2 regions of the Paenarthrobacter sp. A20 genome follow, and region 1 is predicted to be linked to the other one. Evidence: predicted binding sites of a transcription regulator. Region 1 holds the regulator's gene; the other holds the start of a gene.
What was found. The regulator LexA, encoded in region 1, represses DNA repair genes until DNA is damaged. The targets are predictions, from matches to a motif close to TCGAACANNTGTTCGA.
Positions count from the first base shown of each region.

Region 2: uvrA (excinuclease ABC subunit UvrA) is a predicted target of LexA. The motif match lies at 9,011-9,026, and genes of this name have one in related genera.

Region 1 covers NZ_JALJWH010000001.1:2,769,181-2,784,771, forward strand. The annotation lists gene J3D46_RS12915 (class I SAM-dependent methyltransferase) at 1-319, opposite strand, end outside; gene hflX (GTPase HflX) at 836-2,398, shown strand; gene J3D46_RS12925 (ATP-dependent DNA helicase) at 2,391-4,451, shown strand; gene lexA (transcriptional repressor LexA) at 4,539-5,282, opposite strand; gene J3D46_RS12935 (LysM peptidoglycan-binding domain-containing protein) at 5,628-5,987, shown strand; gene J3D46_RS12940 (histidinol-phosphate transaminase) at 6,066-7,184, shown strand; gene hisB (imidazoleglycerol-phosphate dehydratase HisB) at 7,231-7,857, shown strand; gene hisH (imidazole glycerol phosphate synthase subunit HisH) at 7,854-8,606, shown strand; gene J3D46_RS12955 (hypothetical protein) at 8,607-8,765, shown strand; gene priA (bifunctional 1-(5-phosphoribosyl)-5-((5-phosphoribosylamino)methylideneamino)imidazole-4-carboxamide isomerase/phosphoribosylanthranilate isomerase PriA) at 8,813-9,556, shown strand; gene J3D46_RS12965 (SseB family protein) at 9,556-10,476, shown strand; gene J3D46_RS12970 (MFS transporter) at 10,528-11,832, shown strand; gene J3D46_RS12975 (DUF1844 domain-containing protein) at 11,916-12,314, opposite strand; gene infC (translation initiation factor IF-3) at 12,720-13,796, shown strand; gene rpmI (50S ribosomal protein L35) at 13,914-14,108, shown strand; gene rplT (50S ribosomal protein L20) at 14,228-14,902, shown strand; gene J3D46_RS12995 (RNA methyltransferase) at 14,929-15,591, shown strand, end outside.
Region 2 covers NZ_JALJWH010000001.1:3,549,179-3,564,769, forward strand. The annotation lists gene J3D46_RS16345 (TerC family protein) at 1-374, shown strand, start outside; gene J3D46_RS16350 (MFS transporter) at 404-1,756, shown strand; gene J3D46_RS16355 (alpha/beta fold hydrolase) at 1,753-3,102, opposite strand; gene J3D46_RS16360 (GNAT family N-acetyltransferase) at 3,080-3,592, opposite strand; gene J3D46_RS16365 (CoA transferase) at 3,621-4,994, opposite strand; gene J3D46_RS16370 (RNA helicase) at 5,006-7,540, opposite strand; gene J3D46_RS16375 (trans-aconitate 2-methyltransferase) at 7,611-8,390, shown strand; gene J3D46_RS16380 (GntR family transcriptional regulator) at 8,545-8,925, shown strand; gene uvrA (excinuclease ABC subunit UvrA) at 9,040-11,967, shown strand; gene J3D46_RS16390 (HAD hydrolase-like protein) at 12,036-12,752, shown strand; gene J3D46_RS16395 (1-acyl-sn-glycerol-3-phosphate acyltransferase) at 12,739-13,407, shown strand; gene uvrC (excinuclease ABC subunit UvrC) at 13,470-15,485, shown strand.

The sequences.
Region 1 (15,591 bases):
CCAGGGCCGCGGCGTTCTCGTTGGTCAGCGTGACGCACCGTTCGTTGACGTCCACCGCGTGCACCTTGGCATGGGGTGCCATCAAGCCCAACGTCAAGGCGATGGGACCCCAGCCACAGCCGATGTCCAAGAGGTTTCCCTGCGGCGAAGGCGGCGGAACTTCCGAGAAGAGTATCGCGGTACCTTTGTCGACGCCGTCGGGGCTGAAGATGCCGGAGGAGGTCTGCAACTGGCGCGTGGCTCCAGCGAGTTCCACCGTGAGGGGCTTTCTGGTGAAAGGTCCGGCTGGTTGGGCGGTGAAATAGTGTGCAGACTCCATAATTTGCCAGATTAGTTGGCTAACGGCGCCATGGGAAACTGCCCCGGCCAAGGGGTGGTTTGACACCGGGTGATAATGTGGAACGCATGTTCTTGATCTTCGAGTAAATAGCCGAAACCCGCCTGGTTCATCAGGCGGAGCACGGCACCGCCCGCGATGCAGGCCCGCCTTGGCCATCAGCCAAGCACGGGTCTTTCCGCCAGGCAGGTCCTACCGGCACAATCCGTTGGCTTTTTCCCGTCACGGACTCCTTGAAGATCCCACTATCCAGTCAGCTTCCTGATCCGCCAACCATTGCGGTTGCACGGTCGAGGCGGGCAGTGTGCAGTCTCCAGGTCGCCAGGAACCTCTGCGCGGATCCAACCACGCCGGAACACAGCAACCGCTGCCCATGCCACGGGTGGCCGTTCAGCACAGGAGGCCCTTTTGCCCCAAGCCCGTCAGCCCAGCGCGAATAGCGCCCCATTGAGCAACAAACAGCACTATTCTGGAATTGCCGAACAGTCTAAGGAGACCATGACCACCCAGAAGCACTCCGGATCCGATTCCGACGCCCAGGACATGAGTCCTGAACAAATCCAGGCCGTCATCGACCGGATACTTTCCAAGGATGTACCTGCGCCGTCATCCGATGACAACGAAGCCAATGGTGTGTTCGGCAAGGCGCAGGCGATTTCGACGCTTGACCAGGAACACAGCATTTACGACGGCGACCAGGAAGACCTGGCTGAACGCCGCGCACTGCGCCGCACCGCAGGTCTGTCCACTGAACTCGAAGACGTCACCGAGGTCGAATACCGGCAGCTGCGCCTTGAGCGCGTTGTCCTCGCCGGACTGTGGACCGAAGGCACCCTGGCCGATGCCGAGAATTCGCTTCGCGAACTTGCTGCGCTGGCAGAAACTGCCGGCTCCGAGGTCCTTGACGGTTTGGTCCAGCGCCGCACGAAGCCGGACCCGGGCACCTTCCTGGGATCGGGCAAGGCCCAGGAGCTCAAGGACATCGTTGCCGCCACCGGTGCGGACACCGTAGTGGTGGACACTGAGCTGGCACCGTCCCAGCGCCGCGGCCTTGAAGACATTGTCAAGGTCAAGGTCGTGGACAGGACCACCCTGATCCTGGACATCTTCGCCCAGCATGCCAAGAGCCGGGAAGGCAAGGCCCAGGTTGAGCTTGCACAGCTCGAATATCTGCTCCCGCGCCTCCGTGGCTGGGGCGACTCCATGTCCCGCCAGGCCGGTGGCCAAGTGGGTGGAGCCGGCGCAGGCATGGGCTCGCGTGGTCCTGGTGAAACAAAGATCGAACTGGACCGGCGTCGCATTCGCACGCGGATGGCCAAACTGCGTCGGGAAATCGCCGCGATGAAGCCGGCCCGCGAGACCAAGCGTGCCAACCGTCGTCGCAATGCTGTTCCTTCTGTCGCTATCGCCGGTTATACCAACGCCGGCAAGTCGTCGCTCCTGAACCGCTTGACCGACGCCGGTGTCCTGGTGGAAAACGCCCTGTTCGCTACCTTGGATCCCACCGTTCGCAAAGCCCAGACTCCGGATGGCATTGGCTACACGCTGGCCGACACTGTTGGGTTCGTCCGGTCTCTGCCAACGCAGCTGATTGAGGCCTTCCGGTCGACGCTGGAGGAAGTTGCTGACGCGGATCTGATCCTGCATGTCGTGGATGCCTCGCACCCGGACCCAGAAGGTCAAATCGCTGCCGTACGGGCTGTTTTCACTGAAGTGGACGCCCGCAAGGTTCCTGAGATCATCGTCCTGAACAAAGTCGATGTGGCGGATCCTTTCGTCGTGGAGCGCCTCAAGCAGAAGGAGCCCCGCCATGCGGTGGTTTCCACTCGTACAGGCCAGGGCATCGCTGAGCTGTTGGAAGACATCAGCCAGTCCATTCCGCGGCCGGGCGTACGGCTTGAGCTGCTTATTCCCTACGACCGGGGAGACATGATCAGCAAGCTGCACAGTTCTGATTCGGAGATCCTGAACCTGGAGCATGAGGAAGACGGCACCCGCGTGGTGGTCATGGTCCGCGAGGGCCTGGCAGCCGAACTGGAGTCTTTCGTCAGCAATGGTTGAGAAGGTGGCGGCGGACGCCGTCGAATCGGTGGGAGAGAAAGCCACCCTCGAGCTGTTGGATCGTGCTGTCGCCGGCATGGGCGGTCAAAGCCGTGCCGGCCAGCACGAAATGGCCAAACATGTCACCCGGGCGATTGAAACCGGGGAGCACCTGCTGGTCCAGGCAGGAACGGGAACAGGTAAGTCTTTGGCGTACCTGATTCCGTTGATCGCGCATTCCATGGACAGCAACAAACCGACGCTCGTGTCCACCGCCACCTTGGCACTGCAAACCCAGATTGTTGGCCGGGATCTTCCCCGGCTGTTGGAGACCATCAACCCTGCCCTTGAACGACCCGTCAACGTGGCGCTCGTGAAGGGCAGGGCCAACTACGTCTGCCGCCAGAAGCTGGAAGGTGGGTTCCCCAGCGAAGAGCCGTCCGAGGGGCAGCTGTTTTCCTTAGGCGAGGACACCAGCGTGCCGCACTTCGCGGCATCCATGGGCGGACCGCAGTCACAGCTCGGCAAGGAAGTGGTCCGCCTCCGCGAGTGGGCCGAAAAGACGACCACCGGCGACCGTGACGAACTGATGCCCGGCGTCACGGACCGTGCCTGGCGGCAAGTCTCTGTGACCTCCATGGAGTGCCTCGGCGCGCAGAAGTGTCCGGTGGCTGAAGAGTGCTTCAGTGAGTTGGCGCGGTCCCGCGCGGGTGAGGCCGACGTCGTCGTCACCAACCACGCCATGCTTGCCGTCAGCGCCTTTGAAGGGCTGGCTGTGTTGCCTGAGTATGACGTCGTGGTGGTGGACGAGGCACACGAGCTGCAGGATCGCGTGACCGGCGCGGTCTCGGGCCAGTTGTCTGTGGCCATGGTTCATGCCGCGGCGTCAAGCGCACGCAAGCACACCGCCATCACGGTGGATGCCCTCAACGCTGCGGCGGAGCGCCTGGACATGGCCATCGCAGGGGTGCCCAACGGGTTGCTGGCCAGTGGGCTCAACGACGAACAGCTTGACTGCCTTGACCAGTTACGCGATGCGACCCGCGCGGCGCTCTCAGATTCCAAGACCGACTCTTCCAACGCGGTCGACGGCGGCAGGCAGCTCGCTCGCTCACGGCTCATGCTCATTCTTGAATTGTGCGAGCGGATGCTGGCCGCCAAGGAGAACCGGGAAGTGGTCTGGTTTTCCCGCAACAGCACCTTCGACCCCCAACAGGGTTACTCGCAGCCTGATGAAACGGCACCGGCACTGATCAACATCGCGCCACTCAGCGTCGCGGGACGGCTGCGCGAAGGCCTCTTCGCGGGCCACACCGTGGTGCTCACCTCCGCCACGCTGGCGATTGGCTCTGCCTTCGAACCGGCGGCTGGAGGTCTGGGCCTCATCGGCGACGGCGCCCCGAGCTGGACCGGGATTGATGTTGGATCGCCCTTTGATTACCCCAAACAGGGGGTGCTGTATGTTGCGAAGCACTTGCCCAAGCCGGGGCGTGGGACCTCGCCCGAGGCTCTCGATGAGCTCGAAGACCTCATCCGGGCATCCGGCGGGGGAGCGCTTTGTCTCTTCTCTTCGCGGCGAGCTGCCGAAGAAGCCGCCGACGCCATGCGGCTGCGCCTTGACATGGACATTCTCTGCCAGGGCGAATCCACCATGGCTGCCCTTGTGAAGCAATTCGCAGATGAGCCGGACACTTGCCTGTTTGGCACCATGTCACTCTGGCAGGGCGTCGACGTGCCGGGTGGTTCGTGCCGTCTGGTGGTGATTGACCGCATTCCCTTCCCGCGCCCCGACGATCCCCTGATGACTGCCCGCTCCCGGGCAGTCGCCCAGTCGGGCGGGAATGGCTTCATGGCCGTGTCAGCAACGCATGCCGCCATCCGCTTGGCACAAGGCGCTGGGCGCCTTATCCGTTCAACGGGAGACAAGGGAGTCGTGGCCGTGCTTGACTCACGGCTGTCGACGGAACGCTACGGCGGTTTTCTGAGGGCTGCGCTTCCGCCGTTCTGGGCGACGACGGACAGGGCGGTTGTGCGCGGCGTGCTGGAACGCCTGGGCTCCGCCAAGGCCTCCTAGGTCCAACAATGCCTCGTGGGGCCAACAAAGCCTCCTGGGTGCGGCAAAAGCCGCCCAGGAGGCTTGGGGTACCTACCTAGTGGGCACCTACAGGGAACGCAGAACAGAGACAACCTTGCCCATGATGGTGGCTTGGTCGCCAAGGATTGGCTCGTATTGGGTGTTCTGGGGCAGCAACCACGTGTGGCCATCGCGCTGACGGAACGTCTTGACGGTAGCCTCGTCATCCAGCAGTGCGGCCACGATGTCGCCGTTGATGGCGTCGTTCTGGCGGCGCACAACAACCCAGTCACCGTCGCAGATGGCGGCATCAATCATTGAGTCGCCTGCCACCTTCAGCATGAACAGTTCGCCGTGGCCCACAAGTTGCCTGGGAAGGGGCAAGACGTCTTCCACTGCCTGGTCAGCCAGGATGGGGCCGCCTGCAGCGATCCGGCCCACCAGGGGAACCATGGCAGTATCGCTGGCGCTGGCCAGCTCCGTGACGGCAAGGCCACCCGCGCTGCGCAGCGTCGCAGGGGCTTCGACGCCGGGAATTGGTCCGCCATCCAACGTCAACGGCATCAGGACTTCCATGGCACGGGGACGCTTGGGGTCCCTGCGCAGATAGCCGAGCTTCTCGAGCTGGGAAAGCTGATGCGTGACACTCGACAAACTTGCCAGGCCGACGGTGTCACCGATCTCACGCATGCTTGGCGGATACCCATTGTCATTCACCGAGCGTTGGATGGTCTCCAGAATTTTTTTCTGCCGGACAGTCAGGCTCTTGGGACTCTTTTGAGGCTGTTGGCTCCGCAGGGGTGCCCCGCCGCCTGTGGCTTTCGCTGCCATGTTCGCCAGTGCCTTTCCATTCGCCCCGGAACGATCCAGGGGTGTCGGGTCTGCAAAAAATGTCAGACCCTCCTGTTCCACTGAAACAGTGCTGTTTCTTCACTCAAACGTAGGGCAGGCACAGGCGTTTATCAAACATTTGTTCTAGCGAGTCTCGACACCGTTCGTTGATAAGTGCTAAAAATGTCATAGCAAGGTTCGAATATGTGTTCTATAAACCCGAACCGGATGACGGATGTTCGAACAGAGTGTTCGAACATCCGGGATCGGGGGAGGGGAACACAAAGAATTGGCAGCCATGTACCGGAATCCGGCGCAAGGCAATAGCTCAGAAGGGCTCAGCTCATGTCCGCAATCACTACGTTCGCTGATTTCCGCACTACCCAGGCGCCGACGCGCCTGCGTCTTACCCGCCGGGGTCGGATGGTCTTCTTTGGCATCCCCGCAATGCTGCTGGTGGCTGCGCTGCTGAGCCTGGCCGGTTTCATTACGTCCCCTGCCAAGGCCTCGGACTCGCAGGCGCAGCTCCAGCCGCCGGTCGCGGTGACCGTGACGGTCCAGCCCGGGCAGTCGCTGTGGGGTATCGCCGGCGCAGCTGCTCCGGAGCGCGATCCCAGGGATGTCATCTCCGAGATCATTCAGCTCAACGACCTCCATGGTGGCCGGATCCAGCCCGGGCAGCGTTTGTTCGTCCCGGCAAGCTAGCGCGTTCCACCGTGGCTGGATCCGGTGGCGCGGCGTCACAGTTACTCGGCAGTCCCGGTAGCCCCTTAAACTGTCTTGGTGAGTGACCAGCTTGAGCGACTAGACCGACTACCCCTCCGGACCAACCTGCGTGGACTGAGCCCTTATGGCGCACCGCAGCTTGACGTTCCTATCCTGCTCAATGTCAACGAGAACACTCATGGCGTTCCCGCGGACGTCCAGGCGGCCATCACGGAAGCCGTTGCCGCCGCGGCCACGGGGCTGAACCGCTACCCGGACCGGGAGTTCACCGAACTGCGCGAGTCCTTGGCCGAATACCTTGGCCACGATCTCACCCCGGACAACATTTGGGCAGCCAATGGTTCAAATGAGGTCCTGCAGCAGATCCTCCAAGCATTCGGCGGACCCGGTCGGAAGGCACTCGGATTCCCGCCCACGTATTCGATGTACCCCCTGCTGGCCAGTGGCACGGATACCGAATACGTACGCGGAGTCCGGGCAGAGGACTACGGCTTGGATGCGGCGTCGGCGGCAGCGCAGGTTCGTGAAACAGGAGCCAACATTGTGTTCCTGTGCTCGCCCAACAACCCCACCGGAACAGGCCTGGGCCTGGATGTTGTTGAGGCCGTTTACGAGGCCGGGGAGGCCAGCCAGGCCATCGTGATCGTCGACGAGGCCTATCACGAGTTCGCCCACGACAACACGCCAAGTGCCCTGACCTTGCTGCCCGGGCGCGAGCGTCTGATCGTTTCCCGCACCATGAGCAAGGCCTTCGCCCTCGCGGGCGCCCGGCTGGGCTATATGGCCGCAGCACCCGAGGTTACAGACGCCATCAGGTTGGTCCGCCTCCCGTATCACCTGTCGGCTGTTACTCAGGCAACTGCCCTGGCGGCCCTCAACCACCGTGAGGCCCTCATGGCCGACGTCGAGGACATCAAGGTCCAACGCGACCGCATCGTGACTGAACTCCTGCGCATGGGTCTCAAGCCTTCAGCCTCGGACTCCAACTATGTGTTCTTTGGCGGGCTGGTGAACCCGCACGCCATCTGGCAAGGCCTGCTTGACGCGGGTGTGCTGGTTCGCGACGTCGGCATTCCCGGACACTTGCGGGTCACCGCAGGGACCGAGCCGGAAACCACGGCCTTCCTTGAGGCGCTGGAAGCACTGCTGGACGGCCAGCCGCCACAGCGCGCCTAAACTTGTCCATAGACCCAACCCACTCTTCGTGTATAAGGACGTCCCAATGAGCGAAACCGGCGCCACGCCGTCCGCTGCCCGCACCGCGCGCATGGAGCGCACCACCAGTGAATCCTCCGTCCTGGTGGAGATCAACCTGGACGGGTCCGGTGTCTCGGACATCAGCACCTCTGTGCCTTTCTATGACCACATGTTGACCGCGCTGTGCAAGCACTCGTTGATTGACATGACCGTCAAGGCCACTGGCGATACCCACATCGATGCCCACCACACGGTGGAAGACGTGGCCATTACGTTCGGCGAAGTCCTGCGCACTGCTTTGGGCAACAAGGCCGGCATTCGCCGCTTTGGCGAAGCTACGGTTCCCTTGGATGAAGCCCTGGCCCACGCCGTCGTGGATGTTTCCGGTCGGCCCTACCTGGTGCACGGCGGCGAGCCCGCGGGCCAGGAATACCACCTCATTGGTGGCCACTTCACTGGGTCTTTGACGCGCCACGTTTTTGAAGCCATCACCTTGCACGCCGGAATCTGCCTGCACATGAACGTACTGGCGGGCCGCGATCCGCACCACATTGTGGAAGCACAGTTCAAGGCTTTTGCGCGGGCACTCCGTGCAGCGGTGGAATCCGACCCCCGGGTCGAGGGCATCCCCTCCACGAAGGGGGCACTGTGAGCGGCCAGGTCCTCAAGGACGGCGCGGTGGCCGACACCATCGCTTCGGTGAGGCCCGAGTCGCCGGAAGGCAAGCCAACTGTCACCGTGCTCGATTACGGTTCGGGCAATGTTCGGTCCGCTGTCCGGGCGCTTGAGCGTGCCGGTGCCCACGTAGTGTTGAGTTCCAAGCCGGAAGACGTCCTCAACGCCGACGGACTCGTCGTTCCCGGGGTGGGCGCGTTCGAGACCGTCATGAAGGAACTTAAGGCCGTGGATGCGATCCGCATGATCGGTCGCCGGGTGGCCGGCGGGCGCCCTGTGCTGGCCATCTGTGTCGGCTTGCAGGTCCTTTTCGAGGCCGGGGTTGAGCACGGCACTGAATCTGAAGGCATGGCAGAGTGGCCAGGCAAAGTGGAGTTGCTGCCTGCTCCGGTTGTCCCGCACATGGGTTGGAACACCGTGGACGTTCCCGAAGGTTCCAAGCTTTTCGCCGGGGTGGAGCAGGAGCGCTTCTATTTTGTGCACTCCTACGGTGTCCAGGAATGGAACTTCGATGTTGTGCAGCCCCGCATGGCCCCGCCCCAGGTGACATGGTCCGAGCACGGTGCACGCTTCATTGCTGCAGTCGAAAACGGCCCGCTGTGCGCAACGCAGTTCCACCCCGAGAAATCAGGGGACGCCGGGGCGCGGCTGCTGCGGAACTGGGTGGACGGGCTGAAAAAGCCCGGCACGCCAGGTGTGGCAGCATCTGGAAGCGGTGCCGCCTAGATGTGGTCTGTTGTCCTCATGGGCCTCGCCGGTGTGCTGGTGGGTGGCGGCATTTCCTTCCATCAGCAGAAGAAGCCCCGCTGGGTTTCCATCTCCTTCTACGTGCTGGCGGGCATGTCCCTGCTGGCCGCCTATCTCTTGACGCTGCCCGGTACCTGAACCGGTCACTCGAATAACCGCGCCACCCTCGAACTCCAAGGACCCACATGACCACCTCCTCCCAGTCCGTTCTGGAACTCCTGCCCGCCGTCGATATTGTTGATGGCCAGGCAGTCCGCCTCCTGCAAGGAGAAGCCGGCTCGGAAACCAGCTATGGAACACCGCTGGAAGCAGCGCTGAACTGGCAGAACGCAGGCGCCGAATGGGTTCATATGGTGGACCTTGACGCCGCTTTCGGTCGTGGCAACAATGCCGACCTCATCAGTGAGGTTGTCTCACAGTTGAACGTGAAGGTGGAACTGTCCGGCGGTTTGCGCGATGACGAATCACTGGAGCGTGCCCTGGACCTTGGCGTTGCACGCGTGAATCTCGGCACGGCAGCGTTGGAGAACCCCGAATGGACCCGCAGGGCCATCGACCGCTTCGGTGACAAGATCGCCGTTGGTCTTGATGTCCGCGGTACTACGCTCGCCGGTCGTGGCTGGACGAAGGAAGGCGGGGACCTCTGGGAGGTCCTGGCCCGCCTTGAGGATGCCGGCTGCGCCCGCTACGTCGTCACTGACGTCACTAAGGACGGCACCTTGCAGGGACCGAACGTGGAACTGCTGCGCCAGATGGTGGAGAAGACCGGAAAGCCTGTTGTGGCCTCGGGGGGAATTTCAAGCCTTGAGGACCTCCGGGTCCTGCGTGAACTTGTCCCAATGGGCGTGGAGGGTGCGATCGTGGGCAAGGCTCTTTATGCCGGCGCCTTCACCCTGCCCGAAGCCCTGGACGTTGCCGGTCGCCGCTGATGTCCCAGGATGCCGGACACCCGCACGGAAGCCACGGCCACCATGGCGCCGGCAGCCGGCACCTGCCGGGCCACATCGCCGCAGCGTTGGCCGGTGCCGGGGGAGCGACTGACTCTGCCGGGCAACCGTGGGCAGGCCGGAGCCTGACGGGAGACGACGCAAAGATCCACAACTTCGAGGACGACGACGGGACGGCGGACGCCGGTTACCTCGCCGCCATTGCCGGGCTGGTCAACGGGACCGGAGGCGAGGCCGAAGTAGTAGCCTCACTCGCCACGGCGCGGGTTTTCGTTCCGGTTGTCGCCCAGCTCGCCGAGGAAGCCGACGGCGTTGACGGACTGCATGCCGACAAGCAGGCCGATATGGCTTTGGTCACACTCACGGCGCCCGACGGCCGTAAGGCCATGCCTGTCTTCACCTCGGCCGTAGCCCTCGAAGCGTGGCACAGCGATGCCCGTCCCGTGGCCGTTTACGCGGCCCGTGCGGCCCTTTCAGCTGTCTCCGAAGGCGCGCAGTTGTTGGTTCTGGATCCCGGCTCGAACTTCACCTTCGTGGTTCGTCGCCCGGCAATGTGGGCACTCGCCCAACAGCGGGACTGGACGCCGTCATACCTTGATGATCAACTGGAGGCTGCTCTCGCTTCCACGGTGTCAGCCTTCCGGACTGTCCGTCGGCTGGAGACCCAACCGGGCGCCGGCGTTGCGTCCTTGACGGCTGACGGCCGCACGGTCTCCGGTGGTGGGTCGGGCCCGGAGCTGCGGGTGGTGCTCTTCCTCGAAGACGGACTGGATGCCGTGGCTGTGCAATCGTTGGTTGCCCAACTCAACGAGGTGTGGGCACGGATGGATTCCTTCGCTGAAGGCGTTGACTCCATTGAAGTTAAATTGCAGCGTGCGGCGCAGGAGCCTGGGCAGCACTAACGGCAGTTCCGGTTCCCCGGTCTGCCCCGGGGGAACAAGAGGATTTTGCCAGTGAACTTCGCTCTCTACAAAGAGATGCTGTCCATCCGCCCTGTCAGGCGCCTGTTGGTGGTGGGCATGATCGCCCGCATCCCGCATTCCGCGGCGGGCGTGCTCCTGACGTTGCACATCGTTCTAACCCTGGGCCAGGGCTACGCCGCCGCTGGTGCGGCGGCAGCTGTGATGACGATCGGCATGGCCTTGGGCGCGCCATGGCGTGGTCGACGAGTGGACACGGTGGGGCTGAGGAAGGCCCTGATCCCGTCGGTCGTCTCTGAAACCGTGATCTGGTCCATCGTTCCGCACGTCTCCTATGAGTGGCTGCTGCCGCTGGTCTTCGTCGGCGGGCTCTTCACTTTGCCGATCTTCAGTGTTGTGCGTCAGTCGTTGGGTGTCATGGTGGAGGGGGAGCAGCGGCGTTCGGCGTTCGCCCTCGATTCCATCGCAACGGAACTTGTGTTCATGATTGGCCCGGCTGTTGGTGCGATCGTTGCCACCAGCGGTTTCTCTGCGATCGGCCTGACAGCGGTGGGCATTTCGGTCTCCGTGGCGGGGCTGTTCCTGATGTGGTTCAACCCGCCCACGCGAAGTGACGTGGCCTGCACGCCGCAGGAGTCCGCTGAGCGGGCTGCGGCAGACCTGGTTGCGGCTGAAGCTGCGATGGTGGCTTCCGCGCCGGCCCATGTCCAGGAGGCGGCCTCGGAGATGGCCTCGAATACCTCACGCGGTTCAGCGCTCCGTGACCGCGTCGCGAGGAACTTCACCTGGTTCACAGTATCCGTGGCCGCATTGTTCGCGGTGGCCGCGGGATCGGGCATGGTGCTCAGTGGGTCGGACGTGAGCATCGTTGGGCTGCTGGAGCGTGGTGGGCACGAGAATGAAATTGGCATCGTGTTCTTCTTCTGGTGTGCCGCGTCCGTGGTGGGCGGACTCATCTACGGATCTATGAAGCGTTCGATTTCGCCCATGCTGTTGCTGTTGGGCATGGCCGCACTGACTATTCCCATGGGCTTCGCACAAGATACGTGGACCTTGGCTTTCCTGTCGCTTCTGCCGGGCCTGTTGTGCGCACCCGTCTTGTCCGCATCGTCGGAGAAGGTTGCCGACCTCGTGGACGAGGAACGCCGAGGCGAAGCCATGGGCTGGTATGGCTCGGCCCTGACGGCCGGCGTCGCGCTGGGCGCCCCCTTGGCAGGTGTTTTCATCGACGCCGTGGGTCCTTCCGCTGGCTTCGCGGCCATCGGCTCAGCTGGCGTCGTCCTCTGTATCGCGGGCCTGGTACTTACGTCCATGCGTCGACGGGCCGCCCGCGTCTGACTCGGCAAACTGGTGGAAAACACGACGGCGGGTCGACCATGTGTGGTCGACCCGCCGTCGTTTGATTCTTTCGGCAGTTGGCGCTAGTTCACCGGACCGGTGAACTTTTCGCCCGGGCCCTTGCCTGGTGCATCCGGAATGAGCGAGGCTTCGCGGAAGGCGAGCTGCAGTGAGCGGAGGCCGTCGCGCAATGGACCGGCGTGCTGGGAGCCGATTTCCGGGGCGGCAGCGGAGACCAGGCCGGCGAGGGCCGTGATCAACTTGCGGGCTTCGTCGAGGTCTTTGAGGTCCTCGGCGTTGGGATCATCCGCCAGGCCGACCTTGACGGCAGCAGCACTCATCAGGTGAACGGCGCCGGTGGTGATGACTTCCACGGCGGGAACTTCAGCGATGTCGCGGATCTGCTGGGAAACCCCCGTGTCGGCGGCAGGATCGGCGTCTTCGCTGTAGGCGTTGCGGGAATTGCTGTCTTCAGTGCTCATACTGGTAAGCTTGTCACAGACCGACTGGAAGTCGTTATTCACAGTGATCAATCACAGTGAACATCAGCAGTAATGCTCCCGCCGCGTGCAATGTGCGCTTGGCGGGTTGTTTCTGTAGAATTGTCTTTCAGTTTGCAAGCGGAGTTCTCTCCCACCCGCGTCAGCCGTTTCCCTTCAGGGACGTGATCCCTTTCGGGACAAGAGGTTGCCGGGTACCTGGTCGGACACTTGGGTGGCACAGCCACGCAGAGTGCGTACTTCCCGCAAGGGGAGTCAGCCGACCGTTGAGGCCTTCGATTGCACCAGCAATTGGGGGCCTTCTCTATTTGCCGGTGAAATTACCACAACCACAGGAGCTTTAACATTAGCGAGCCAAGAATCAATGAGCGTATCCGCGTCCCCGAGGTGCGGTTGGTCGGCCCTGCCGGCGAACAGGTAGGAATTGTCCGCATCGAGGACGCACTGCGTCTTGCTGCCGAATCCGATCTCGATCTCGTTGAAGTTGCCCCGCAGGCTAAGCCTCCTGTTTGCAAGTTGATGGACTTCGGCAAGTACAAGTACGAAGCCGCAGTCAAGGCCCGCGAAGCCCGCAAGAACCAGACCAACACGGTTCTGAAGGAAATTCGCTTCCGCCTCAAGATCGACAAGCACGACTACGAAACCAAGCGCGGCCACGCACTTCGCTTCCTCGGTGCCGGTGACAAGGTCAAAGCCATGATCCAGTTCCGCGGCCGTGAGCAGCAGCGTCCCGAAATGGGCATCCGCCTGCTCCAGAAGTTTGCTGAAGACGTTGCCGAGGTTGGCATCGTCGAGTCCAGCCCGCGCATCGATGGCCGCAACATGGTCATGGTGATCGGTCCTTTGAAGAACAAGGCTGAAGCGAAGGCTGAAGCCCGCCGTGCGGCCCAGCGTGCCGAAGCCAAGGCCCAGAATGAAGCCAAGGCATCGGGACGGGTGGACACCACTGGTGACCAGGCTCCCTTGACGCAGACCCTGGGTGACCTTCTTCCGGCCGGCCTGCTGGCTGGCGAAGAAGAGACCAAGCAGGAAACTGTGGAGGCCCCCGAGGTTGAAGCAGCCGTGGCTGATGAAGCTCCGGTTGTTGAAGAAACCCCGGCAGCTGAAGAGGAAGCGGCGGTCGAAGAGGCTGCTGTTGCAGAAGAAGCTCCGGCGCCTGTCGTCGAAGAAGCTCCTGTTGTCGAAGAAGCGCCCGTAGTCAAGGAAGCCCCGGCTCCCAAGGCTGCACCGGCCAAGGCCGCTGAGGTCCCGGCTGCTCCCAAGGCTGCACCGGTCAAGGCTGCTGAGGCTCCGGTTGCCAAGGCTGCCCCGGCCGAGACTCCGAAGCCTGTGGTTCCGGCAACTCCGAAGCCCGCAGTTCCTGCGGCTCCGAGGCCCGTAGCCAAGCCGGCAGCTCCCAAGCCGGCAGCCCGGCCCGCGGCCCCCAAGGCCGCGCCGAAGCCTGCATCACGCAAGACCAACTAGTTCAACGCCGCGGAGGCCCCGCCTCCACCGGCAAGCAACCAGCACGCCGGCCCTCGTAGGCCGGCTGCGCGAAAGAATCGCGGACTCGTCCGTGGATACGTAAGGAGATCGGTTCCCATGCCGAAGATGAAGACCCACAGCGGTGCTAAGAAGCGCTTCAAGCTGACCGGTACCGGCAAGCTGAAGCGTCAGCAGGCCAACCGCCGTCACTACCTGGAGCACAAGTCCTCCAGGCTGACCCGTCGCCTCGCCGGCGACAAGCTCGTCTTCAAGGGCGATGCCAAGGTCATCAAGAAGATGCTCGGCGTCTAAGTTCCAAGTTCTTTGGTTGCTGCCATCCGGCAGTGACCGACTACACCAAAAGCCTTCTCAGGCCGGCCGGGTTTCCGGCAGTAGCAGCTTGGGATAAAGATTTCTGAAGGAGTACGCACGTGGCACGTGTGAAGCGGGCGGTAAACGCCCACAAGAAGCGCCGGGTTGTCCTCGAACGCGCCAAGGGTTACCGCGGTCAGCGTTCGCGCCTGTACCGCAAGGCCAAAGAGCAGCTGCTGCACTCGTTTGTGTACAGCTACGGCGACCGCCGCAAGAAGAAGGGCGACTTCCGTCGCCTCTGGATCCAGCGCATCAACGCTGCATCCCGCGCCAACGGCCTCACCTACAACCGTCTGATCCAGGGCCTGAAGGCCGCTGAGGTTGAGGTTGACCGCCGCATGCTGGCAGAGCTGGCTGTCTCTGACGCCAACGCTTTCGCCGCTCTGGTGAACGTTGCCAAGGCTGCACTCCCGGCTGACACGTCCGCTCCGGCCGCCAAGGCTGAGGCTGCTCCGAAGGCTGCAAAGGTTGCTCCGGCAGCCGCTACGGCAACGGCTGTCAAGGCTGTCGTTTCCGAGAAGCCGGCAATCGACGGCGCAGTTGCTGCCGATGGCGACGAGGCTCCGGAAGGCTACGCCATCAAGGGCAACGCCGAGTCCAAGAAGTACCACGTTCCGGGTTCCACCTGGTACAACACCACCGCTGCTGAATACTGGTTCTCCACCGTTGAGGCTGCAAAGGCTGCCGGTTTCGAGCCGGCCGGCGGCGAAGCCCGCCAGCAGATCAAGAACTAGTCGCAACTGCCACTAAAGTTCTTTATATGAACGAAACCGGGCGCCCGCAAGACTTTCCGATGACCAACCCCCGAGCTGATCGGGTGAGGGACGTCGCCAAGCTTGCCGGGCGCCCGGCGCGTTTAAAGCGCGGACGCTTCCTGGCGGAGGGTCCGCAGGCGGTGCGCGAGGCGTTGAGCCTGCACCGTGAGCGCACCGCGGCGGGTGGTCCCGCCGTCGTGCATGAAGTCTTTGCCAGCGAAGCTTGCCTTGACCGTCTTCCCGAACTTGCCGACCTCGCGCAGGGAACGCCGCTCCGTCTGGCCAGCGACGAAGTGCTGGCCGCCATGGCGGACACGGTCAATCCGCAGGGGATTGTGGCCGTGTGCAGTTTTGTGGACGTGAGCCTGGAGTCAGTGCTCGACGCCGCTCCGCGCTTGATCGCGGTCATGTGCCAGGTGCGGGACCCCGGCAACGCCGGCACCGTCCTGCGCGCAGCTGACGCTGCCGGAGCCGATGCCGTGGTCTTGACCGGCTCGAGCGTAGACATCTACAACCCGAAGGCGGTTCGTTCGACCGCTGGGTCCCTCTTCCACCTCCCGGTAGTACTTGGTGCCGACGTTGAGGACTTGGTGGAGCGCTGCAGGCAGCGCGGTATCGGCGTTCTGGCCGCGGACGGTTATGGGACGGTCAACCTGGACAGGCTCCAG
Region 2 (15,591 bases), 780 kb from region 1:
GCCTGACCCAGAGCGCCTTCATCGTCTTCACGGCGAACATTTTCGCGCTGATGGGCCTGCGCCAGTTGTACTTCCTCCTCGGTGGACTCATGACACGCCTGGTGTACCTGAAGCACGCACTGTCCGTGATTCTCGCCTTCATCGGCGTCAAGCTCGTCCTGCACGCCATGCACGTCAACGAACTTCCGTTCATCAACGGCGGCCACCACATCGAGTGGGCACCTGAGATTCCCACCTACGTGTCGCTGGCGGTCATTGTCGGAACCATCATCGTGGCAGTGGTTGCCAGCCTCCTGAGCCCGCAAGCACGGCAGGCCAAGCTGGATGCACGGCTTGAAGAAGATGCCAAAAAGAGCATGAGCGAGGCAGAGTAACTCTCCTCGGAAAGTTGTAGTCTCGTGAAGTGACTACCACTTCAACTACGGCGCTGGACCCACAACGGGTTCAGCGCCGTACTGTTTTCCTGCTCAGTTCCGCACAGCTGCTCAGCGGCGTTGGCAATGGAGCCACACTCTCCATCGGATCGTTGCTGGCTGTGGACCTGTCAGGTTCCGAAGCATGGGCAGGCTCCATCACCACCGTCCTGACACTCGCGGCGGCGATCGCCGCGCTGCCCTTGGCGCGCCTCGCGGAATCGAGGGGCCGCCGGGTAGGACTGGTGACAGGACTGGTCGCTGCGATGGTCGGGGCGCTCCTCATCATCGCGTCCGTGATGGGCCAGTCATTCGTCCTGCTCCTGCTTGGGGCGGCCTTCCTTGGCCTGGGCACGGCCGCGAATCTCCAGGCGAGGTTCGCCGCCGTCGACCTCGCTGAACCTGAGCACCGCGGGCGGTCACTGTCCACGGTCGTCTGGGCCATTACCATCGGTGCTGTCGCCGGTCCCAACCTGATCCAGCCAGGTGCAGTGGTGGGCGCAGCCCTTGGGCTGCCTCCTATCGCCGGACCGTTCGTATTCTCAGCAGCCGGGCTGTTTCTGGCTGCCGCCCTGCTGTTCGTGGGCCTGAGGCCCGACCCGCTGTTGTTGTCCCGGAGACTGGTGTCGGAGGCCGACGGCAACGGAGGTGCTGGAGCGCAGCCTGTGCGGGGAACCATCCGTTCCGGGCTGCGTGCCGTCCGCGCGTCGCCCCGGGCCTTGTTGGCCTTGGCCGCCGTGGTGGCGGCACACGGTGTCATGGTGGCAGTCATGTCCATGACGCCCCTGCACCTCCAACAACTCGTGGGCGGTTCCCACGAAGGGCATCATGGTGGGGCAACCGACAGCACGGACGCACTGGTGGTCATAGGCCTCACGATTTCGCTCCACATCGCAGGAATGTTTGCGCTTTCCCCACTGTGGGGCTGGCTGACCGATAAAGCAGGGCGCTTGCAAACCATCGCCATGGGGCACGGACTGCTGTTGGTGGCGGTGTTCATCGCCGGGTTTGGCCAGCGTGAGCCCGTGCTTGTTACCGCCGGACTGGTTCTCTTGGGCTTGGGTTGGTCTGCAGCAACCATCGCCGGATCGACCCTTTTGGCCGAAAGCGTTGCACCTGACGAACGCGTGACGGTGCAGGGCGTCTCGGACACGCTCATGGGTGGCGCCGGCGCAATCGGCGGCGCCACCTCGGGCTTGCTCCTGGCCTGGATCGGCTATCAAGGCCTCAACGTCGCTTCAAGCATCCTCGCCGCAGCCGTGTTGGCCCTGACAGCCGTCGCGGCAGTCCGCGGGAGATCGGCCGAGGCGCAGGACCGGACAACGGATAGTCCCGCGGTCTAGCGAGTTGAGCGGACCATCCTGAAAAGCCGGGCGAAGATGCCCTCGCCGTCTTCGCCAATGCCGTCATGGTGGAAGTCCGAGGTGACCCACGGCTGAAGGCCACGCACCGCTTCAGCCGTTTCGAGTGACAGATCGTGATCCACGTAGATGTCGTCCTTATACACGGCTGCGGCTACAGGCACTGTGTTGGCCGCCAATCGTGCGGGGTCGTACAACGGCTTCCAGTCCTTCCTGGCGGCCAGCAGTTCAGCTACGTCACGGAGGGGGACGAGTGCTGGGTCCTGTTCGAAGTACCACGGATAAACCATCTCGCCTGTCAGCAGTGGTTCCGCGGCATCGGGCCTGAACTCCGGATAGGTTTCCAACACGCGCCACGCGGCCCAGTTGGTTGCCTCATCCTGACCGTAGATGGACTCGTGCAGGACGGCGTACAAGGGATTGGCGGCACGGCTAACGAGCCCCCGCACTTGTTCGAGGAACGATTCCGACAGGCGTTCTCCGGACGGCGTGTCGATGAAGGCGTCCTCCAGGAGATAGTGGAGGGCATCCACGCGGGTGTTACCGCCCAGGAATGATCCCACCATCTGGAAGCGCTCAGTCGTTAGCCTTTCACCACTTGCCAGGAACTCAGGTTGCCGCTCCAGGTGACGGGCGATCCTTGTGACTTTCTCCCGGTCTTCGGGGTACCAGGAGAAGTATTCGGCATTCCGTGCGGCGACGCGGTGGAACGTCGCGTGATACACCCGGTCCGCCGGACCGTGGAGCGGGGCCAGCCCACCGGTGATGAGCACCTCGCGCAGCCCCTCCGGCGCGAATGACAGATAGGTCAACGCGCAGAAGCCACCGAAGCTCTGGCCGAGGACGGACCAGGGCCCTGAACCCAGGACTTTCCTTATGTATTCAGCGTCAGCCACGATGGAGTCGGCACGGAAGTGGGTCAGGTATTCGGCTTGGGCCGTGGTGTCGCCCCTGAGCCCCAGTGACTGCTGCTCGACGGGCGTGGACAACCCCGTTCCGCGTTGATCCAGCATGAGGATACGGAAATCTTTGGCAGCCGCCTTCATCCATCCGGACAGCGAGGTAACCCGGTTTCCCCGGCCGCCCGGACCGCCCTGCAAATACAAGAGCCACGGAAGCCTGCCGGCCTGCTCAGGCGTGTGCTCCGTGGAGGAGTACTCCCTGGCAAAGATCGTGATTGTCTCGCCGATGTTGCCGGATCCAGCAGCTGCGTGCACCAAGGGGACCGTGAAATAGTGTTCCGCAGTCCGTACCCCCCGGAATTCGTGGTGGGCGCGGATGCTGTGCGCTTCGTTGGGGTGCCGGTCAGCCACGGGCAAGGGCCTCATTGGCGTGGCCCGCCTTCGCGCCGAAGGCGTTAAGGGCGTCGCCGGTCAGACGGAAAGTGGACCATTCCTCCATCGGGAAGGCGCCAAGGTTCTTGTAGAAGTTGATGGAAGGTTCGTTCCAGTTCAGGACGCTCCACTCCACGCGGGCATAGCCATTCTCGACGGCGGTGGTGGCCAGATGCTGCAGCAGGGCCTTGCCATGGCCCTCGCCGCGAGCGTCGGGAATCACGTAGAGGTCTTCGAGGTAGATGCCGTGGACGCCTTCCCAGGTTGAGTAGTTCAGGAACCACAGGGCGAAGCCCTGCACTGTGCCCGCACTGTTTTCGGCCATAGTGGCGTAGACACGGGGATTCTCGCCGAAAAGTACTTCGGTAAGCATCTCCGGAGTGTTTTTGACAGCGTCCGGTTCCTTCTCGTAGATCGCAAGATCATGGATCATACGGAGGATGGCAGGGACGTCTTCTACAGTGGCTGGGCGGATTACACTCATGCCTTCGAGCTTACTAGGGGAGCCGCGCCTACTGCCGCCAGGCCAGTGCCGAGGTGCCGTACCGTGTGGGGGCCCTGCCATACCGAAGGGGAACAGCGTCAACCGTCAATGGAGGTCCGACAAACCGGAGGTGGCCGTAAGGACTCTCCATTTCGAGGTACTCCGGTTCCGGCAGTGAGCTCAGCGCGGACTGCTTGGGCGCCGGCAAACGGAACAGCTCCTCAGCTGTCCGAGCGAGGGAAAGCTGCGCTGTTCCGCCTCTGCCTGTCCTGAGCCGTTGAGCCAGCAAGGCCAGCGCGGCTGCTGCGAGACCGTACCCCGTTGCGTGGTCCAAAGCCTGGACAGGGAGCGCGCCCGGCTTCCAACCGTCGTCGTCATGCCGTCCGTACCGTTCAGCGATTCCGCAGGCTGCCTGCACCAGGCTGTCGAAACCGCGTCTGGCAGTCCACGGTCCGCTGCCCCACGCATTTAACGTCACCACCACAAGATCAGGCCGGGTGGCAAGCAGTTCTTCAGGGCCGAGGCCGAACCTGTCCAGGCCGCCGCGGCGGTATCCGGTCACCACGACGTCAGCTGACGCGAGCAGCTGCTGCACCACTGCCAGCACTTGGGCATTGCCCAGGTCGGCTTCCGCGCTGCGCTTGTCGAAACCGGAGTCGACGAAAGCATCGGTGAGCTCAGGAAGGCCCGGGGGATCGATACGGAGCACATCCGCACCCAAAGCACCAAGGAAGCGGGTGGCTGTTGGCCCCGCAATAACCCGCGTTAAGTCGAGGACCCGTAATCCTGCCAGGGGCTGAAACGGCTCCGCGGAGGGCACCCACGACGACGGCCGCGAAGGCTCCGCCTGGGCCGATGCAGGACGGATGAAGCTGATCCAAGGACCCGCGCTTGCCCCGCCGTGCATGGGTGACGAAAGCCACTCTTCCCGTGTGCGAACAGCCGCCGCAACACCTTTCCCGGCCGCGATGGCTTCCTCGGCTTCCGCCGACGTCATGGAAAGCAGGGCCCGGTCTACGTCATGGGGCGTGCTGGCCGCGAGCGTGTCCATCAACCGTGCGGCATGGTGCGGGTAATTGGCATGCAGGCGGATCCAGCCGTCCAGGGTCGGCCGGAATCCCGACATCCGGGCGAAACCTTGGGGCTTCATGCCCGAAATCCTGAGGTGCCCCAGGGAATCGAAGGAAGCAGCCGTTGGGCCTGACGCCACAGCATACCGACCGGCCGTACCTGTCAGGGCCTGGAGGGCCGTTGCTGCTGCCTGTACTGACCCGAGCGCGAGCCCTTCTACGTCCAGGGGGCCGCCCCACCATCGACGCGAACCCAAGCAGCCCGCCGGGAGTGCTGCACGAAGGGCTTCCAACCCCCGCAGGCTGTCGGTCAGGTCCGGGAAGGGTTCCACAGCGGCTGAACCTAGAGCCTGTTGACGTCTGTTACCCGGACCACCGCGGTGCCGGTCTCGTCTGATGCTGCCAGATCCACCTCGGCCGAGATTCCCCAGTCATGGTTGCTTGCGGGATCGTCGAAGATCTGCCGGACCTTCCACGTGCCGGTTTCCTCGGTGATGATCAGCAAACCGGGCCCGCGCGCGTCTGGACCTGTTCCAATGTCGTCGTGTTCATCGAAGTAGTCGTCCAAGACCTCTTCCCAACGTCCTGCGTCCCAGCCGGCTTCCCCGTCGAGTTCGCCAAGCGCCGCAGAGTCTTCATCAGCGAAGAGTTCAACCCTGCGGAACATCTCATTCCGGACCATCACGCGGAAGGCACGGATGTTGGCAGTCAGGAGCGGCGGCGGGGGCGGGGGAGCGTCGTGCTGCGTGGGGCCAAGCCCGGACGTGAGCTCTTCCCATTCGTCCAGAAGGCTGGAGTCAACTTGGCGGACCAGTTCCCCCAGCCACGCAATAAGGTCTTCAAGGTCTTCACGGAGCGAATCCTGGGGAACGGTCTGTCGCAGCGCACGGAACCCGTCAGCAAGATAACGCAGGACGATGCCCTCGGAGCGGGCCAAGCCATAGAACTGCACAAACTCGCCAAAGTTCATGGCGCGCTCATACATGTCCCGGATGATCGATTTTGGTGCGAGTTCGAAGTCGCCCACCCAAGGAGCCGCCTTGCGGTAGACCTCGAAGGCCTCGCCAAGAATCTCCGCCAAGGGCATCGGATAGGTGACTTCATCCAGCATGGCCATGCGCTGCTCATACTCGATGCCATCCGCCTTCATGGCGGCAACCGCCTCGCCGCGCGCCTTCTTTTGCTGCGCCGAAAGAATCTGGCGCGGCTTCTCAAGCGTCGATTCGATGACGGAAACAACGTCCAAGGCGTACGACGGCGACTCCGGATCGAGAAGTTCAAGCGCGGCGAGAGCGAAGGGCGAAAGGGGTTGGTTCAAGGCGAAGTTGGCCTGCAGATGTACCGTCAGTCGGACCGAGCGTCCCTCGGCTTCCTGTTCCTCTTCCGGGATCCGTTCCACCACTCCGGCGGCCAGCAGCTCGCGGTAGATACCCAGGGCCTTCTTCATGAGTTTCAATTGCGCGGGGCGGCTCTCATGGTTCTCGCTGAGCAGGCGCCGGGTTGCGTGGAAGGGATCGCCCGGGCGTTCCATGAGGTTGAGCAACATTGCGTGGGTCACGGTAAAGCTGGACGTCAGCGGATCAGGCACCGACTCGACCAGCCGCTTGAACGTTGGCTCGCCCCAGGACACGAATCCTTCCGGGGGCTTCTTCTTCACCACTTGGCGTAGTTTCTTTTGGTCATCGCCGAACTTGGCGGTGGCCTTGGCCATCGCCTTGGTGTTCTCCACCACGTGGTCCGGAGCCTGGACCACCACCGTGCCGGCGGTGTCGTAACCCGCTCGGCCGGCACGTCCGGCAATCTGGTGGAACTCACGTGAGTTAAGCGATCTGGTGCGTACGCCGTCGTACTTGCTCAAAGCGGTCAACAACACTGTCCGGATGGGCACGTTGATGCCTACCCCCAAAGTATCGGTGCCGCAGATGACTTTCAGGAGCCCGGCCTGGGCCAGTTGCTCCACCAGCCGGCGGTACTTGGGGAGCATCCCGGCGTGGTGCACGCCGATACCGTGGCGGACCAGCCTGTTGAGGGTTTTTCCGAAGCCGGCCGCGAACCGGAAACCAGCAATGAGCTCAGCGATGCGGTCCTTTTCGGCTCGGCTGCACATGTTGATGCTCATGAGGTTCTGGGCACGCTCAATGGCTTCTGCCTGGCTGAAGTGCACCACGTAGACGGGGACCTGCTTGGTGGAGAGCAACTCCTCCAACGTCTCGTGAACCGGCGTCAGGTGGTAGTAGTGGTGCAGCGGAATGGGGCGTTCCGCGGAGCTCACGGTGGTGGTGGTCCGACCCGTCAGCTCAGTCAGTCCGGATTCGAAGCGGGAGACGTCGCCCAAGGTGGCGGACATCAGGAGGAACTGTGCCTGGGGGAGTTCCAGGAGGGGCACCTGCCATGCCCAACCGCGTTGGGGGTCGGAATAGAAATGGAACTCGTCCATGACCACCGAACCGAGGTCCGCCGTCGACCCTTCGCGGAGGGCGATGTTGGCCAGGATTTCCGCCGTGCAGCAAATAATGGGGGCATCCTGGTTGACGCCGGAATCACCGGTAATCATGCCCACGTTCTCCGCGCCGAAAATGTCGCAGAGAGCAAAGAACTTTTCGGATACCAACGCCTTGATGGGCGCCGTGTAATAACTCCGCTGGCCGCGCGCCATGGCTTCGAAGTGGGCCGCGATGGCTACCAGTGATTTCCCTGAGCCCGTTGGCGTGGCGAGGATGACGTTGGCGCCGGAGGCGAGCTCCATGATCGCTTCGTCCTGGGCAGGGTACAGCTGCAGCCCGCGGCTCTCCGTCCACTCCACGAACCGTGTGTAGATTTCGTCCGGGTCCAGGGGATCGGCGGAGATGTTACCGGGAAGCTGTTCAAGAAGTTTCATTGGTTTCCAGCTTAGTGCCCGGACGGTTTAGGCTCTGCCCAGCAGTGGTGCCAGACGCGAGGAGGCTTTGATGAAGTGGGATCCGTCCAAGTATGTGGAGTTCGGCAACCATCGGGACCGCCCGTTCCATGACCTCGTCGGGAGGATCCAGGCCAGTGACCCACGGAATATTGTGGACCTCGGGTGCGGACCCGGGAACCTGACTGCGACCTTGACAGAGCGCTGGCCGGAAGCCCGGGTGGTGGGCATTGACTCGTCGGCGGAGATGCTGCTCAAAGCGGAGTCCCTTGCCGGGCAATCCAGCCACCTGGAATTCGAGCACGGCGACATCGCCACGTGGGTACCAGGTGCCGATACCGACGTCGTCGTCACAAACGCAGCCCTTCAATGGGTGCCGGGTCACCAGGACATGGTGGCGAAGTGGTTGCGCGCCCTCAAGCCCGGCGCCTGGTTTGCGCTGCAGGTCCCCGGCAATTTCACCTCCCCGTCACATACGCTGATGCGCGAACTCGCCGAGTCGCCCCGCTGGGCGTCGCGCTTGTCCGGCGTACTTCGGCACGATGGTGCTGTTGGTAGTCCGGCGGACTACTTGGGCGTGATGCTCGACGCCGGATGCGCGGCGGACGCTTGGGAGACCACCTACCAGCAGGTACTACCGGGCGAGGATCCGGTCCTTCAGTGGGTTCGAGGCACAGGACTTCGACCAGTGCTGGCAGCACTGTCCACAGCGGAGGCTACGGAGTTCGAGGAGCAATACTCCGCGTTGCTGCGCGAGGCCTATCCACCCTCCCGGCATGGAACAATTTTCCCTTTCCGGCGGATTTTTGCCGTTGCGCGAAAGAACGCATGACCGGCCCGGGCGCGTCCCTCCGCGTAGCAATGGCTTTAGTGCGCCGTGATGGCTTGTTCCGTACGGGCGTCGCTGGTCTAATTCTCGGCATGGACCAAGGACGCTTCGAACAACAGACGCCCCGGGTGACCGCGGCTCTCCGTTGGAGTGCTTCGTGACTCCGACAGGTGATTTTCCAGGCGCATGGCGCCCCAACACCAGCAGCGCGGTGGCGCTCTTCGAACAGTTACGGCTGCGGATCATTGAACTCGCCGACGCCGGAGTCCTGGCAGTCGGAGCAAAACTGCCTCCCGTGCGTAACCTGGCCGGAGTGCTGGACGTTGCCCCGCACACGGTGGCCCGGGCATACAAGGAGCTGGAAGCGGCAGGCGTGGTAGCCACCCGTGGGCGGAACGGCACCGTGGTCTGCGCCCGGGACGACCGCTGGGGAGCGCTGGCTGACGTCGCAGCACAATACGCGGCAGCAGCCAAGGCCCAAGGCGCTTCGTTCGCGGAGGCCGTGCAGCTTCTTGCTGCCGCTTACGACGCGGATTGATTTCGCGGAGGCCGTGCAGCTTCTTGCTGCCGCTTACGACGCGGATTGATACCGATCAGTAGCATGTGAGGAACGACATGGAAATTCGAAGAAGTTTTCGATTAGCATTGGTAAGTGCCCAAAGCCTTAGCTGAAGATACCGCCATCGAATCCCTGAACAGCATCCCTGTCGTTCCTGACACCAAGCCCGCGAGGCCAGACCTGTCGCGGCTGGTCGTCAAGGGCGCCCGGGAACACAACCTGCGCAATGTGGACCTGGACCTTCCCCGTGATGCCATGATCGTGTTCACCGGACTTTCGGGGTCCGGTAAGTCCTCCTTGGCTTTCGACACCATCTTTGCTGAAGGACAGCGCCGGTATGTGGAATCGCTGTCCGCCTATGCCCGCCAGTTCCTTGGCCAGGTGGATAAACCTGACGTCGACTTCATCGAAGGCTTGTCGCCCGCGGTGTCCATCGACCAGAAGTCCACCAGCAAGAACCCACGCTCAACGGTGGGCACCATCACCGAGATCTATGACTACATGCGTTTGCTCTGGGCCCGCGTGGGCCGCCCGCACTGTCCTGTGTGTGGAGAGCCGATCGCCCGTCAGACACCGCAGCAGATCGTCGACCAGCTTCTGGAACTGGAGACGGGCACGCGATTCCAGGTCCTGGCGCCGGTCGTGCGCGGCCGCAAGGGCGAGTTCGTTGACCTCTTCAAGGAACTGACCGCCAAGGGCTATTCCCGTGCCCGGGTCGATGGCGAGCTGGTTCAACTGAACGACCCTCCCAAGCTCGGCAAGCAGTTCAAACACACCATCGAAGTTGTTGTGGACCGCTTGGTGGTCAAGGAAGAGATCAGCCAGCGGCTCACTGATTCCGTAGAAACGGCGCTCGGCCTCGCCGAGGGCCGCGTACTGGTGGAGTTCGTCGACCTTGACGCCGAGGACCCCGGGCGCATCCGGGCTTTCTCGGAAAACCTGGCCTGCCCCAATGAGCACCCCTTGGCGATCGATGAGATCGAGCCCCGCTCGTTCTCCTTCAACAACCCGTTCGGCGCCTGCTCCGCCTGCAGCGGCATTGGTACGAAGCTCGAAGTGGATGAGGAACTGATCGTTCCCAATCCCGAATTGTCCCTGGGCGAGGGGGCCATTGCCCCGTGGTCCCTTGGCACGGCCACCACGGAATATTGGAACCGTCTCCTCGAGGGCCTGGCACACGAACTCGGCTTCTCCATGACTACCGCGTGGGAAAAGCTCCCCAAGGATGTCCGGAATACCGTACTGCACGGCAAGGACCACAAGGTTGTTGTCCAGTACAAGAACCGTTTCGGCCGGGAACGTAAGTACAGTACGGGCTTTGAAGGTGCCATCCAGTACGTCCACCGCAAGCACGGTGAAACGGATTCCGATTGGGCCCGTGACCGGTACGAAGAGTACATGCGTCAGATTCCCTGCCCTGAGTGCAACGGTGCCCGCCTCAACCCGGCGTCGCTGTCCGTGCTGATCAACGGCAAGTCGATCGCTGAAGTGGCGGCCCTTCCCATGCGTGAATGCGCCGGGTTCCTGGGCAGCTTGACCCTGACCAGCAGGGAAGCCCAAATCGCCAACCAGGTGCTGAAGGAGATCCAGGCCCGCCTGACCTTCCTCCTGGATGTCGGTTTGGAGTACCTCAACCTTGAGCGGCCGTCGGGTACCTTGTCCGGTGGCGAAGCCCAGCGTATCCGCCTGGCAACCCAGATCGGCTCCGGCCTGGTAGGTGTCCTGTACGTCCTGGATGAGCCTTCCATTGGTCTGCATCAGCGCGACAACCGGCGGCTCATCGAGACGCTGACCCGTCTCCGGGACCTGGGCAACACCCTGATCGTGGTGGAGCATGACGAAGACACCATCCACGAGGCCGACTGGGTAGTGGACATCGGACCTGGTGCCGGAGAGCACGGCGGCCAGGTAGTGCACTCGGGCACTTATAAGGAACTCCTGGAAAACACGGAGTCCCTTACCGGTGATTACCTTTCCGGCCGCCGCAAGATTGATATCCCCAAGAAGCGCCGCAAGTACGACAAGAAGCGTGAACTCAAGGTTGTCGGTGCCCGGGAGAACAACCTCAACAACGTTGATGCCACGTTCCCCTTGGGGCTGTTCACGGCGGTGACCGGGGTCAGTGGCTCCGGCAAATCCACCTTGGTGAATGAAATCCTCTACAAGGTCCTCGCCAACAAGCTCAACGGCGCCAAACAAGTCGCAGGGCGCCACCGGACCATCGCCGGGCTGGAGCACCTGGACAAGGTGGTCCATGTTGACCAAAGCCCTATTGGCCGTACCCCGAGGTCAAACCCGGCCACGTACACCGGCGTCTTTGACAACATCCGCAAGCTCTTCGCGGAGACCACCGAGGCCAAGGTTCGCGGATACCAGCCTGGTCGCTTCTCCTTTAACGTCAAGGGAGGGCGGTGCGAAGCATGCTCCGGCGACGGCACGTTGAAGATCGAGATGAACTTCCTGCCGGACGTCTATGTTCCCTGCGAGGTGTGCCACGGAGCCCGGTACAACCGGGAAACCCTCGAGGTCCACTACAAGGGCAAGACGATCGCGGATGTCCTCAACATGCCCATCGAGGAAGGGGCGGAATTCTTTGCCGCCTTCACGCCGATCGCGCGGCATTTGAATACCCTGGTGGACGTCGGCCTGGGCTACGTACGCCTGGGGCAGCCTGCAACCACGCTGTCAGGTGGCGAGGCACAGCGTGTGAAGCTGGCGGCCGAGTTGCAGAAGCGTTCCAACGGACGCAGCATCTACGTTCTTGACGAGCCCACAACCGGCCTGCATTTTGAGGACATCCGAAAGTTGCTCATGGTTCTTCAAGGCTTGGTGGACAAGGGCAACACGGTCATCACCATTGAGCACAACCTGGACGTCATCAAGTCGGCGGACTGGATTGTGGATCTTGGTCCCAACGGTGGTTCCGGTGGCGGAAAGATCGTGGCCACGGGAACGCCTGAACAAGTGGCCAAATCCACCGACAGCCACACGGCGACGTTCCTGGCCGAAATTCTCGGTTAGTCACCAGAAGTATTCCGGTAGCGGCATGCGAGTTTCAGGCATGCCGCTACTCGTGAGAAACTAACCCGGTGACTCAAACAACGGTGCCCGTAATATTCGATCTGGACGGCACCCTTGTCGATCCTGCCGGCGGCATCACAGGGGGAATCTCTGTGGCCCTGCGTGAAATGAACCTCCCTGTACCGGATCAGGCGGTACTGAATTCCATGGTGGGTCCCAAACTCAGCGATTCCCTGCTGCATTTGGCCAAGGTCCCGGCTGACTTGGTTGATGAAACCATTGAGCGGTATCGACGCCACTACAAGGAAACAGGAATCGGGCAGAGCAAGCTTTATCCAGGCATTTTCGACCTCCTGGAATATTTCGCGGAATCCGGCCGGCCCGTGGCGGTGGCTACGCAGAAACCGCAGGCAATTGCTCGACTCGTCCTTGAGCACCACAAAATTGCCGATTTCTTCGTCTCCATCCGGGGAGCTGCCGACGACGAATCCCTGGGCGCCAACACCGCTTCGGGCAAGGTGGAAATTGTGGGCGCAGCGTTGGCGGACCTTCATTCCCAGCCGGCTGTAATGGTGGGGGACAGGCACCAGGACGTTGCCGGGGCCATGGCGAACGGCTTGGACTGCATCGGCGTCACGTGGGGATTTGCACCCGATGGCGAGCTTGAAGAAGCCGGTGCAGTGGCAGTAGTCGGCACCGCACTTGATTTGCGCACCAAAATTGAAGAACTTGACGCTGTCCGTGCGGCAGCCCTGAGCGAGGTACAAAACGATGGCAGTCTTTGATGCGATCCGGTGGACCACCCGGGGATTGATTTCCTCCACGTGCCGTCCCACGGTCATTGGGCTGGAGAACGTTCCCAAGGAGGGCCCGTTCATTGTCGCTCCGAACCACCTCTCGTTCCTGGACAGCGTCATCGTTCAGGCCCTGATGCCACGTCCGGTCGCCTTCTTCGCCAAGGCCGAATACTTCACCACCAAGGGCGTCAAAGGTGCCGTGATGAAGTCGTTCTTCGAAGCTGTGGGGTCGATTCCGGTTGAGCGCGGCGAGCAGGCCGCAAGCGTGCAGGCGCTCAAGACTTTGTTGGACATCCTCGAATCAGGCAAAGGCATCGGCATCTACCCTGAAGGCACCCGTTCCCGCGACGGGATCCTTTACCGTGGGCGGACCGGCGTGGGGTGGCTTGCCCTGACCACAGGCGCACCGGTAATCCCGGTAGGGCTCATCGGTACCGAAAAGCTGCAGCCCGCAGACAAGAACGCTGTCCGTCCCCAGCATTTCACCATGAAGGTCGGCGAGCCCCTGTACTTCGACAAGACCGGCCCTGACCATTCCCTGCCGGCCCGCCGTGAAGTCACTGACAAAATCATGGATGCCATTGCCGTGCTCAGCGGTCAGGAACGGTCCACCAGCTACAACCAGAGCAAGTCGGTCGACTAGCACCCCGGCTCTCCTGCGACGGGGTGGCCATGGCTGTCGTTCCGGTTCACTAGACTGGAATCGTGGCAGATCCAGCAAGTTACCGGCCCCAAACGGGTGAAATTCCCACCACCCCGGGCGTCTATCGATTCCGCGACCCCCACGGGCGGGTCATCTATGTGGGCAAAGCAAAGAACCTCCGGTCCAGGCTCAATTCCTACTTTGCCAACCCGGCCGGCCTTCTCCCCAAGACCCATGCAATGGTCCACGCAGCCAGCAGCGTCGAATGGACCATGGTGGGCAGCGAGCTGGAATCGTTGCAGCTGGAGTACACCTGGATCAAGGAATTCAAGCCACGATTCAATGTTGTCTTCCGTGACGACAAGACCTATCCGTACCTCGCCGTCACCATGGGGGAGAAGTTCCCCAGGGTACAGGTGATGCGTGGTGAGCGAAGGAAGGGCACCAGGTACTTCGGTCCCTACACCGCAGGCGCCATCAGGGAAACCATGGACACGCTCCTGCGGGTCTTCCCGGTGCGCAGCTGCAGCGCAGGTGTCTTCAAGCGCGCCCAGTCCAGTGGACGCCCGTGCCTCCTTGGCTACATCGACAAGTGCGCGGCCCCTTGCGTTGGCCGGATCACCCCCGAGGAACATCGTGCCCTCGCCGAGGACTTTTGTTCTTTCATGGGTGGGGAAGCCAAGCGCTTTATCGGCCGGTTGGAAAAGGACATGGCGGCGTCGGTAGCCGAGCTTGACTATGAGCGCGCAGCCGGACTCAGGGACGACATTATCGCCCTTCGTAAGGTCTTTGAGCGCAACGCCGTAGTTCTTGCCGAAGACACCGACGCGGACGTCTTCGCACTGCACGACGACGAACTCGAAGCGTCCGTGCAGGTCTTCCATGTCCGTGGTGGCCGGGTCCGCGGCCAACGTGGGTGGGTGGTGGAAAAGGTGGAGGACGCCACCACACCCGAACTCATCGAACATTTGCTGCAGCAGGTTTACGGCGAAGACAGCGACGTCCAGGGACGGATACCACGCGAAGTCCTGGTACCGGAGAATCCGAGCAACCATGCCGAACTCGCTGAGTGGCTTGGCGGGTTGCGAGGGGCCAAAGTTGACATCCGCGTGCCACAGCGCGGCGATAAGGCAGCCCTGATGTCCACTGTGCGCGAGAATGCCGAACAAGCCCTTAAGCTTCATAAAACGCGCCGGGCAGGCGACATCACGGTCCGGTCCGTTGCCCTTCAGGAGCTTCAGGAGGCACTGGAGATTCCTGTCCCGCTGTTGAGGATCGAGTGCTTCGATATCTCGCACGTGCAAGGCACCAACGTCGTGGCTTCCATGGTGGTAGTGGAAGACGGGCTGCCCAAGAAGGCCGACTACCGCAAGTTCTCCATCACAGGAGCGGCAGCGGCGGACGACACCGCTGCCATGCATGACGTCCTGACCCGTCGGTTCCGGCACTACCTGACGGACAAAGCCGCCCAGGTGCCCGTGGTCTCGGGCGAGATCGTCAACCCGACGCGGGCGGGCACCAAGAGCGTGAGTGAAGCGCCGCCGTCGGACCCTTCCATGCCCGCCCCCAAGGCAAAGTTCGCCTACCCGCCCAACCTGGTGGTCGTGGATGGCGGCCAGCCCCAGGTGAATGCCGCAAAGCGAGCGTTGGCCGGACTCGGCATCGATGATGTCTACGTGGTGGGCCTGGCCAAACGGCTGGAGGAAGTCTGGCTGCCCGACAGCGACTTCCCGGTAATTTTGCCCAGGACATCCCAAGGCCTGTACTTGCTTCAAAGGATCCGGGACGAAGCACACCGTTTCGCGATTACTTTCCACCGGCAGAAGCGCGGCAAGGCCATGACGGTCTCCGTCCTGGACGGCGTACCTGGCCTCGGCGAAGCGAAACGAAAAGCCCTGGTGGCACACTTTGGTTCGCTCAAGAAGATTAAGGCCGCCTCGGTCGAGGAACTCACGTCGGCAAAGGGCATCGGTCCCGCCCTGGCCGCAGCCGTGGTCCAGCATCTGGGTTCTGCGGATGCCAATGATGAAACTGTGCCGGTGATCAACATGACCACCGGCGAAATCCTTGAATCTTAGCTAGGGTAAGAACTTGGCCGTTGGCCGCATAAGCGGTCCGTGGCACGTGGACATGCCAGCAGTGCATGCCCTGCAGCAGGCACCACAGGCTGCAATGATCACTTCC